Regions from separate parts of the Cobetia sp. 1CM21F genome, predicted to be linked through region 1. Evidence: predicted binding sites of a transcription regulator. Region 1 holds the regulator's gene; the other holds the start of a gene.

Region 1 (5,236 bases):
GGCGGGAGCTGTGCTGGGCGACCTGCTCGGTGATCCGCGAGCGCAGGTCGTGCACGCTCAGGTTGGTCGAGTCGATGACCAGATCGGCCTTCTGGCGAATGGGAGCGAGCGTCTTCTGCTCGATCTCGATGGCCTCGGCCAGGGTGTGGTCGTTGTCGCGCGTCAGAGGGTGACGACGACGGGTCGCCGAGTAGCGTTCCAGCAGCACTCGCGAATCGGTGGTCAGGTAGACGACCTGCACGTCCATGCCGCTCTGGCGGACGTTGTCGAGCAATTCGGGGAAGCGGGTCAAGGCTTCCGGCAGATTGCGGGCATCGATGGAGACCGCGATGCGCCGACGCGCCGGGCTGTCCTTTTCGAGCTGATCGACCAGTGGCGCCAGCAGCATGCCGGGCAGATTGTCGATGGCGTAGTAGCCAATATCTTCCAGCGCCTGGAGAGCGATGGATTTCCCGGAGCCGGAGCGGCCGCTGATGATCACGATCTTCATGAAGTGCTCTCCAAGGGCGAGGTCAACGTCGAAAGAATGCAGGGGTGGGGCAGAGGGCTGCCCGCTATCAGTGCGCTGTACGTCGGCCGATGGAAGGCCAGCAAGACGAAAGCCCGGACGATGTCCGGGCCTGTCATTCAGCGCGCCGGTAATTCGGCGATGGCTTGGGTCAATGCCTCAAAGAGTGCACGCTGGCTGTCTGCCTGGCGCAGGGCCGAGCGATTGGTCGGGGAATTGAGCAATTCCGCGACCTGCCCGAGCAGCGTCAGATGAGTCTCATCCGCTTCCTCAGGCACCAGCAGCACGAACAGCAGATCGATGGGTTCTCCGTCGATGGCATCGAAGTCGATGGGTTCACCGAGCTTCAGAAACGCAGCGATTGGCGTCTTGCAATGCGGGCTGCGTGCATGGGGCACGGCCACACCGTGGCCAATGCCGGTCGACCCCAGTCTCTCGCGCCCGATCAGGCGCGAGAAGACTTCCTGGCTATCCAGGCTGGGAATGTTCTGTGCGATGAAGGTGCTGAAGAATTCAAGCACCCGCTTCTTGCTCCCCCCGGGGACACCGTACAGCGTGCGCTCGGGGGGAAGGATCTGATCAAGTGTCATGGCTGAAGGTCAACGGGTCCCGGTGCCCTGAGAGCGAGCCTGGGACTTTTCCTTGTGTTTGACCAGCTGGCGATCCAGCTTGTCGGCGAGCGCGTCGATGGCAGCGTACATGTTGGGGTCTTCTGCCAGGGCGTGGAGGTCAGCGCCTGCCGCGTGCAAGGTGCAGGCAGCCTGCTGGCGCTCCTTCTCGATCGACAGTGTCACCTGAACATTGGTGATGTTGTCGTAATGCCGTTCGAGGCGAGCGAGCTTCTCGTTGACGTAATCGCGGAGAGGATCGGTAAGTTCCACATGATGCCCGGTGATATTCACTTGCATGGACACGCTCCTTTATCCAGCGGGTTGCCATTCAATTGTAACCCTTTTTGACTACGAGCAAACCCTGATCGGACGCTCTGCAACAGGCTTGACGGCCACCGTCTGGCGATGTTTTCGCACCCTTGCCAGTGGCGTCAGATGTCGTGAGCGTCTGTACCGACAATGCCCAAGCTTTGCGCAAAGATCAACGCTGCGCTGCATCGTGGCTCAGTGCTTGTCTTCAACTCAGTGAGGGGTATCGGAGTGGACTTCAAGGGCACGTCTGGTGGGTGGTGCGTGAAAGACGCGCAAGAAGGCGGGTTTTCGTCGCCAATCCCTGCATGTACGTCGCCTTTCAGGCGCTTCGATTGCGTGGAGCAAGCGGCGTTCCGGGAGGTTGTCCGGGTGTCATCCAGGTGCAATACGCGCAAAAGTGACTTTAAAAACATGCGATTGACGGTGAATGACGCTGCCGGAACGGCGGTTTTTTACCGTCATCCTGCGCGCCGTCATGGCCCATGACGGGCAATTGATGAGCGGTTGACGGCATGACAGAGCGCGAGACAGGCGCACCGCTGCCCGCGAAGTCAGAGGCTGATGAGCGGAAAATCCAGCGCTTGAGGTTGGCGGCGGCTGCCATTGTGGAGGTGAGAGCAGGGCATGACAGCCGCAGGTGACGCCTCAGGCCAGACGTTTGCGCTCGCTGGAGGAGGGGATGCCCATCGCTTCGCGATACTTGGCCACGGTACGGCGTGCGACCTCGATGCCATCGCTGGCGAGCAGATCGACCAGCCGCGAGTCGGAGAGAGGCTTGCGGGCCGGCTCTTCCGCGATCAGCTTGCGGATGCGGGCACGAATGGCGGTGCTTGAGTGGGCGTCGCCACTGCCGCTGCCACCGACCTGGCTCGAGAAGAAGAACTTGAGCTCGAAGACGCCGCGCGGGGTGTGGATGTACTTCTGGGTCGTGACCCGCGAGATGGTCGATTCGTGCATCTCGACCACTTCGGCGATGTTGGCCAGAATCAGCGGCTTCATGCCTTCCTCGCCTTGCTCGAGGAAGTCGATCTGGCGCGCCATGATCTCGCGGCCGACCTTGAGCAGGGTGTCATTGCGCGATGACAGGCTCTTCATCAGCCAGCGGGCTTCCTGCAGGTTGTCCTTGAGGAAGGTGTTGTCGGCTGACTTGTCGGCACGCTTGATCAGCGCGGCGTATTCCGGCTGGATGCGCAGCTTGGGCAGCGCTTCCGGGTTGAGCTCGACCTGCCAGCCATGGCGGGTATGGCGCACCAGCAGATCAGGGATCACGTAATCGCTGGCGGGCTCGCCCCAGGCGGATGCCGGACGCGGATCGAGCGCGCGTACCAGGCGGATGACGTGATCCAGCTCGTCATCGTCAAGGCTCAGGCGGCGCTTGAGCAGCTTGCGGTCATCGTTGCCCAGTGCCTCGAGGAATTGACGTACCAGGCGGCGCGCCTGCGCCAGCAGCGGCAGGTCATCCGGCAGCAGTGCCAGTTGCAGCAGCAGGCATTCGCGCAGATCACGGGCGAAGACGCCGGTCGGGTCGAACTGCTGCAGACGCAGCAATACCTGCTCGAGTTCGGAGGCCTTGAGGCCGGGCAGGCCCTGGCCGCGCAGGCCATCGACCAGCTCATCGAGTGACAGGCTCAGATAACCGGCACCGTCGACGGCATCGATCAGGCTCTCCGCCATCTGGCGTTCACGGCCATCGAGGTCGGTCATCGCCAGCTGCCAGCGCAGGTGGTCCTGCAGGCTCTCGACGCTGGTATTTCGATCGAAGTCCGTCCCTTCTTCACTCCCGCTGCCACTGCCGGAGCTGGTCAGGCTACCGGCGTGGTCCTGGTAGAGGTCCGACCAGTCGCTGTCGAGGGGGTATTCCTCGGGAATCTCGCTCGAGGAGTCGGCAGTGGAGATCTCGCTCGAATCCTGTGTCTCGACGACATCCAGCGACTCGTAGTCCTCGTCGAGCTCCAACATGGGGTTGGACTCGAGGGCTTGCTGAATCTCCTGACGCAGGTCGAGCGTCGACAGCTGCAGCAGCTGGATCGCTTGCTGGAGCTGCGGCGTCATGGTCAGCGAGGTGCCGAGGCGGAGTTGCAGGGTGGGTTTCATGGAGTCAGTCAATTCACGGCAAAGGAACGTGCTTACTACGCTATACCGTGACTCGGGGCACTGACAAGTGGTTGTCGTGAATATTCAAGCAACTTGCATGCCATGTTTCCACCAAGGTGGTATGGACGTCATGCATGCGTCTGATGTCAGACATGAAAAAGCCGCTACGCGATAAAATCACGCAGCGGCTTTTGAAGCTTTCGCATCTGGTGGGCTCAGCGCAGCCGCTAACCCTAGAGCGTGAACTCGTGGCCCAGGTAGACGTCGCGCACCTGCTGGTTGGCCAGGATGGAGTCCGCGTCACCGTGGGCGATGATCTGGCCATCGCCGACGATATAGGCGGTGTCACAGATATCGAGCGTCTCGCGCACGTTGTGGTCGGTGATCAGCACGCCGATGCCACGATCGCGCAGTTGGCGCACGATGCTCTTGATCTCGCCCACCGAGATGGGGTCGACGCCGGCGAAGGGCTCATCGAGCAGCACGAAGTCCGGCTCGGTGGCCAGTGCACGGGCGATCTCGACCCGTCGACGCTCACCACCGGACAGGCTCATGCCGGCGCTGGCGCGGATGTGCGTGATGCTGAATTCCTCGAGCAACTCTTCAAGGCGTGCCTTGCGGCCATTGCGATCCAGGTCCTTGCGGGTCTCCAGGATCGCCATGATGTTGTCGGCCACCGACAGCTTGCGGAAGATCGACGCCTCCTGCGGCAGATAGCCGATGCCGGCGCGTGCACGCTGATGCATGGCGGCAGCGGAGAGGTCCTTGTCATCGATGGAGACGTTGCCGGCATCGGCGCGCACCAGTCCGACGATCATGTAGAACGAGGTCGTCTTGCCGGCGCCGTTGGGGCCCAGCAGGCCGACGATGTCGCCCTGGCGGATCTCCAGCGAGATGTCCTTGACCACCTTGCGGCCCTTGTAGGCCTTGGCCAGATGGCGAGCGCTCAGCGTACGCGGAGTAGCAGCAGTCATGACTCAGTTTTCCTTGCTGGCATTGGCGCCGCGTGGCGTCAGAGTCATGTGCACGCGACCGCCTTCGGTCTGCTGTGCCGTCTTGCTGTTGTTGGCGTTCACCTGGCGCTTGTCGAGGAAGTACTCCACGTAGCCGCCTTCGAAGGTGTCATCGCCTTTCTCAAGACGCGCGTTGCCGACCAGCTCCACGCGGCGCTCCAGTGCATGGTAGCGGATGGTGTCGGCCCAGCCCTTGACCAGCTTCTCGTCGGGTGCGGGTTGCTGTTCCAGGTAGGCACGCTTGCCGGTGGCCTTGACCAGCGAGATCTCGCCGCTGCCGGCGCGGCTGATATCGACGCGGCTGGCATCGAGTTTCATGCTGCCCTGGCGCATCTCCACCTGGCCGGTGTAGGTGGCGGTACCGGCCTTGTCATCGAGCGACAGGGCATCCGCGGCGATGTTGATCGGCTGGCTGGCATCGCTGTCCAGCGCCATGGCGGCCGGGGCGAAGGTGGACATGCCCAGTGCCAGGCAGAGCGCCATGACACCGCTGTTGAGGGTCTGGCGACAGGCCGTCAAGGGCTTGCGAGTCGTGGAAGTCATGGTGGCTCCTTGGCATGACGGGGTCGCCGCCCGAGCAATGATGCCATCGAGCGGCAGAGAAGAAGGTGGTGCGGCGCGGGTCATGGCGTGACGGCCAGCCCGGCGGGTTCATTCACCGCTGGCAGGCGCTGCCTCGAAGGTGCTGTTGACGCGCC
Region 2 (5,236 bases), 960 kb from region 1:
CCCTTGACGACGATATCCACGCCCTTCATCGAGATGCCGCAGCGCGCCGAGGCATTGCCTTCGATGATCAGCAGGCCGCCGTGGGCGGTCGCGCCCGCGGACTGGGAAGCATCGCCCTTGACCCGCACGCAGCCGGACATCATGTTTTCCGCCACCCCGACCCCGGTGTTGCCGTGGATGGTGACGCTGGCCTTCTGGTTCATGCCCGCGCAGTAGTAGCCCGCATGGCCATCGATATCGACACTGATGTCGTCATTGATGCCGCAGGCGATGTTGTGGGCGCCGTCGGAATTGACCACTCGCCACTCACGCGCGTCCTTCAGGGTGTCGGCATCGTGCAGGGCCTGGTTCAATTCGCGCAGCCCTTCAACGGCCAGATCGTGTGTCTTCATCATTACGCGGCCTCCGAACGGGCGGTGTCTTTTTCCCACAGATACAGGCGGCCGGGTTCCGGCTCCCACACGCGGGCATCCTTGATGCCCGGCAGACTGGCCAGGGCACGGTATTCCGAGGCCATGGCCACGTAGTCATCGGTCTCGGCGATCACGGCTGGCTTGCAGGCGATCGGGTCTCGTACCACGGCGAAGCCATCACGCGTGCCGATGGTGAAGGTGAAGAAGCCATCAAGGTCCTTCAGGGCGCCGGTGATCGCGGCTTCCAGGCTGTCGCCCTGCTCCAGACGCCAGGTCAGGTAGCCGGCGGCGACTTCGGAATCGTTGTCGGTCTCGAAGCTGATGCCCTCACGCTTGAGCTTGGTGCGCAGCCAGTTGTGGTTGGACAGCGAGCCGTTGTGGACCAGGCACAGATCACGCCCGGTGGAGAACGGGTGGCTGCCCTGCAGGGTCACGGCGCTTTCGGTCGCCATGCGGGTATGGCCGATGATGTGGCTGCCCTGCATGCCCTTGAGGCCATAGAGGCTGGCGATATGGGCCGGCAGGCCCACCGCCTTGAGGATCTCGATGCTCTGCCCCACGCTCAGCACGCGAATCTGCGGGGCGCTGTCGGCAAGCCAGCTGCGCACGGCGCTCTCTTCCCCGGCGATCTTGAATACCGCGACACTGGCATTGCTGAACCAGTCCGCCACCGTGCCGACCTGCTCGCCCAGGCCCTTGGCGATCGCCTCCCAATCCTCATCGGCACCATCGCTTTGCAGCGTCAGCTTGATGCCAGCGTCAAATTCGTCGCCATAGATGGCGAAGCCAGCGCTGTCCGGGCCGCGATCGGTCATCGCGATCAACATCGGCTCGAACAGCTCCCCCAGGCGCGATTCCAGCGCCGGGTTCTTGAGATAAAGCCCTACGATTCCACACATGGTGATGTCCTCTCACGGGCAGGAGGCGTCTCCTGCCTGATGTCTTGAGCGTGGTGGTGACAGTGGCGACCCTCGTCTGGCATGCCCCGCGAGATCCGCGAGCGCCGCCGGATGAGATCAGAAGAATTCGGCGTAGCGCTGGACTTCCCAGGCACTGACCTGCGCGTTGTAATCCAGCCATTCCTCGCGCTTGAGGCGCATGAACTCGGCGCAGATCCCCTCGCCCAGGCTCTCGCGCAGAATGCTGTCCGCCTCGAGCGCATCGATGGCCAGCGAAAGATTCTGCGGCAGCTTCTCGATGCCCTTCTCGGCGCATTCGCTCGGGGTCAGCGAGTAGAGATTGATATTGTGGGGCGTGCCCGGGTCCAGCTTGCGCGCCACGCCATCCAGCCCCGCCGCGATGATGGCGGCGTGCACGAGATAGGGGTTGCAGCCGGCATCCGGCAGGCGGAACTCGAGGCGACCATAGGGCACACGCACCATGGCCGAGCGGTTGTTGTCACCGTAGGCGATGAAGACCGGCGCCCAGGTCGCGCCGCTGGTGCTGCCACCACCGACCAGACGCTTGTAGGAATTGACGGTCGGCGCGGCAAAGGCACACAGCGCCGGAGCATGTGCCAGCAAACCGCCGAGGAAGTGGTACGCCAGCGGCGACAGGCCCATGCCCTGGGCGTCGGAATCATCGCCGAACAGGTTGCGGCCGGTGTCATCGCACACGGACAGGTGGAAGTGCATGCCATTGCCCGGGCGGTCCGCCAGCGGCTTGGGCATGAAGGAGCACACCATGCCCAGGTCATTGGCGATCTCGCCGGCGGCCATGCGCACGAAGGTGAAGCGGTCTGCCGAGGTCAGCGCATCGCTGTAGGTGTAGTTGATCTCGAACTGGCCGTTGGCGTCCTCGTGATCGATCTGATAGACGTCGAAGTCCACTGCCTGCAGCGATTCGACCAGACGTTCGAGGAATTCACGCGAACGCGACAGGCCCTTGTAGTCGTAGCAGGGCTTGGCGAGGGTATCGCTCTCGTCCACCGGCAACAGCTCACCCGCTTCCCCCCGGCGGAACAGCGAGAATTCCGGCTCCAGTCCGCTATTGAGCGTCCAGCCCTTCTCCTTCAGGCGCTCCAGCTGCTTGAGCAACACCACGCGGCTGTCGTTGGCGAACGGCTGACCATTGACGTAGCCATCACAGGCCATGCGTGCATAACCCGGCTGCCACGGCACCAACGACAACGAGCTCAGATCACCCCGCGCCATGAAGTCCGGCCCCTCCGGCGACATGCCGAGACCACTGACGGCGAAGCCGGCAAAGCCAGCGCCCTTCTCGACCACATCCATCAGGCAATTGGCCGGCACGGACTTCGTCTTGGCAGCGCCATGAATATCCACGAACTGCGCCAGCAGATAGCGAATGTCGTGATCCTTGATGAACTGTTGCGCGTTTTCGGGTGACATCTGGGTTTCCTCTGAGAGCGGACCGGGTTCCATCTCCCTCGACACTGTCTGCCACCCCGGGAAACCTGACCCCTTGTGGTGACTCGCCACGTCAAGATAGCGGATGAAACGAGTTTTTGTGATTCCTGCTGGTCAACTTTATTTCCCCCAAAGAAAAGCATGCAGCATGCCATTTCGCCAGCTGCCGCCCAGAACTTTTCACCAACCTCCTGTTTTTCATGGAAATTTATTTTCCAAGTTCATTTCACCCCACAGGAAACGCCAGGTGACCCTGAGTGAATTCCTGCCCGTTTCTCGAAATAGGCATCATTTCGGTGCCCAAAGCCCTCTCTTCGCACCATCATGACGCAAAGCGCTAATATTCACGCCCTGATTCGTGCTGCCAATCGGCGCCTGACTCGCTCAAGGGCTGCCGTGGCCATGGCCTTTGACGGAATTGGCAAGCCCCTTGCTTAACCATGAGGAATGTTTCTTTCCTTCCAAGAATCGACCCTCGTGCGATCAGGCAAGGCAAGCAGCAGGCACAAGCCGTTGTGAAGCGCCTGAAGAGGCGCCTGAAAAGGCGAAAGAACAACAACACCTCCTGCGGCGGATGCGCGTCTTGCGCGCCATCTTCGCCAGCATCAGCAGGACTACGGCACCCCCCCATTTACGCTAGGCAGCACGACTCACAGGAGAAAGGGACGCATGGCGAATTCATGGCGCATCTCGGCACTGGCCGAACAACACCGCAAGCTGGGCGCGGAGCTTGAAGACTGGAATGGCATGGGCACCGCCTGGAATTACGCCGTCTCGGACACGGCCGATGACCACGAGACCATTCGCACCCGCGCCGGTCTGATGGATGTCTCGGGGCTCAAGAAGATCCACTGCAATGGCCCGCATGCTCAGGCCGTGCTGGATTACGTCACCACGCGGGACATGTCCAAGCTGTATCCGGGCAAGTCGGTGTACGCCAGCGTCTTGAATGAGGCCGGCAAGTTCGTCGACGACTGCATCGTCTATTGCCTGGCGCCGAACTCCTACCTCGTGGTGCACGGCACAGGTACCGCGAATGAAATGCTGGCCAAGAGTGCCCTGGGGCGCGCCGTCAGCCTGACCTTCGATGACGACATGCACGACATGTCACTGCAGGGGCCGGTCGCGGTGGATTTCCTGGAGCGTCACGTGCCGGGCATCCGTGAGCTGCGTTACTTCCACCATCTGCAGACCCAGCTGTTCGGCTGCCACGTGATGATCTCGCGCACCGGCTACACCGGCGAGCGTGGCTACGAGATCTTCTGCAAGGCCAAGGACGCCCCCTCTCTGTGGGAACAGATCCTCGCGGAGGGTGCCGACATGGGCATCAAGCCGTGCAGCTTCGGTACCCTTGACTGGCTGCGGGTCGAGAGTCACCTGCTGTTCTACCCGGCGGACAATTCCGAAACCTACCCGTACCCCGACCAGCCCGTGGGCGACACCCTGTGGGAACTGGGCCTGGACTTCACCGTCTCGCCGGGCAAGACTGAATTCCGTGGCGCCAGCGAACACTTCGCGCTGCAGGGCAAGGAGCGCGTCAAGGTCTATGGCGTGCTGCTGGATTCGAAAGACGTCGCCCAGATCGGTGACAAGATCTACGCCGACGGCAAGTGTGTCGGTGTCATCACCCAGGGCATGTACTCGCGCCTGAGCGATCGTTCCATGGCGCTGGCACGTCTCGAACCCGGCTATGCCGAGCATGGCACCCCGCTGACCCTCAAGACTGGCACTGACGGCGAGACCAGCCTCTCGGCCATCAGCCATTCCCTACCCTTCGATGACCCGGAAAAGGCCAAGCGACTGGCTCGCGGCTGATCGCACGCCACAGCCGCGAGGCAACAGCTCAAGCCCCGCGGCAACAGTGCGAATCGCGTGATGCTGGATAGCGTGAAACCTGAGAGGCCTCCTCGGCATGGCGTCGAGGAGGCCTCTTGCATCACACGCCATGGAGTCAGGCCGGGGCGTACTTGCCGCGAGGACTGGCCACAAACGTGGATGAGGGTTGGCGGTAAACTTGATAATGTCACCCGATATCCGCACGCGGGTGACGCACAACGACTCCCACAAGGACGCGTATTCTCATCCCGCCTGCCCATCCCTATCGCATTCACCTCCGCCACAGGAGTTATCCATGCCGCGAGAATCCTCCCATTCCTCCGATACACCTCAACCGACAGCGCCTGACACGAAAGTGCCTGACACGAAAGCGCCTTCGCTGGCCGCGGAACCTGCCGCGCAGTCCGAGGTGAAGGAGACCATCACCGCGGCAGCCGACGAGACACGCCTGGGACTCGAGCAGCACATCGCGCGCGCGCTCAAGCAACAGCGAGTCTCACAGGGCTACAAGATTTCCGACGTCTCGCGTATCGCCGGTGTCAGCCAGGGCATGATCAGCAAGGTGGAGAACGCCCAGGTGTCCACCAGCCTCGATACCCTCAACAAGCTGTGCAATGC

The links. Region 1 encodes sigma-54, which starts transcription at its own class of promoters, with help from an activator protein. Its sites were predicted from a motif close to TGGCACNNNNNTTGCTNT; they were not measured.
Region 2: MSG32_RS06635 (aminomethyltransferase family protein) is a predicted target of sigma-54. The motif match lies at 3,202-3,219, and genes of this name have one in related genera.

The regions. Positions count from the first base shown of each region.
Region 1 covers NZ_JALNTQ010000002.1:1,194,692-1,199,927, reverse strand. The annotation lists gene rapZ (RNase adapter RapZ) at 1-490, opposite strand, end outside; gene MSG32_RS10830 (PTS sugar transporter subunit IIA) at 628-1,098, opposite strand; gene raiA (ribosome-associated translation inhibitor RaiA) at 1,108-1,416, opposite strand; gene MSG32_RS10820 (RNA polymerase factor sigma-54) at 2,077-3,525, opposite strand; gene lptB (LPS export ABC transporter ATP-binding protein) at 3,759-4,499, opposite strand; gene lptA (lipopolysaccharide transport periplasmic protein LptA) at 4,503-5,081, opposite strand; gene lptC (LPS export ABC transporter periplasmic protein LptC) at 5,190-5,236, opposite strand, start outside.
Region 2 covers NZ_JALNTQ010000002.1:232,193-237,428, forward strand. The annotation lists gene MSG32_RS06620 (protein glxC) at 1-395, opposite strand, end outside; gene MSG32_RS06625 (glutamine amidotransferase family protein) at 395-1,312, opposite strand; gene glnT (type III glutamate--ammonia ligase) at 1,430-2,764, opposite strand; gene MSG32_RS06635 (aminomethyltransferase family protein) at 3,452-4,597, shown strand; gene MSG32_RS06640 (XRE family transcriptional regulator) at 4,914-5,236, shown strand, end outside.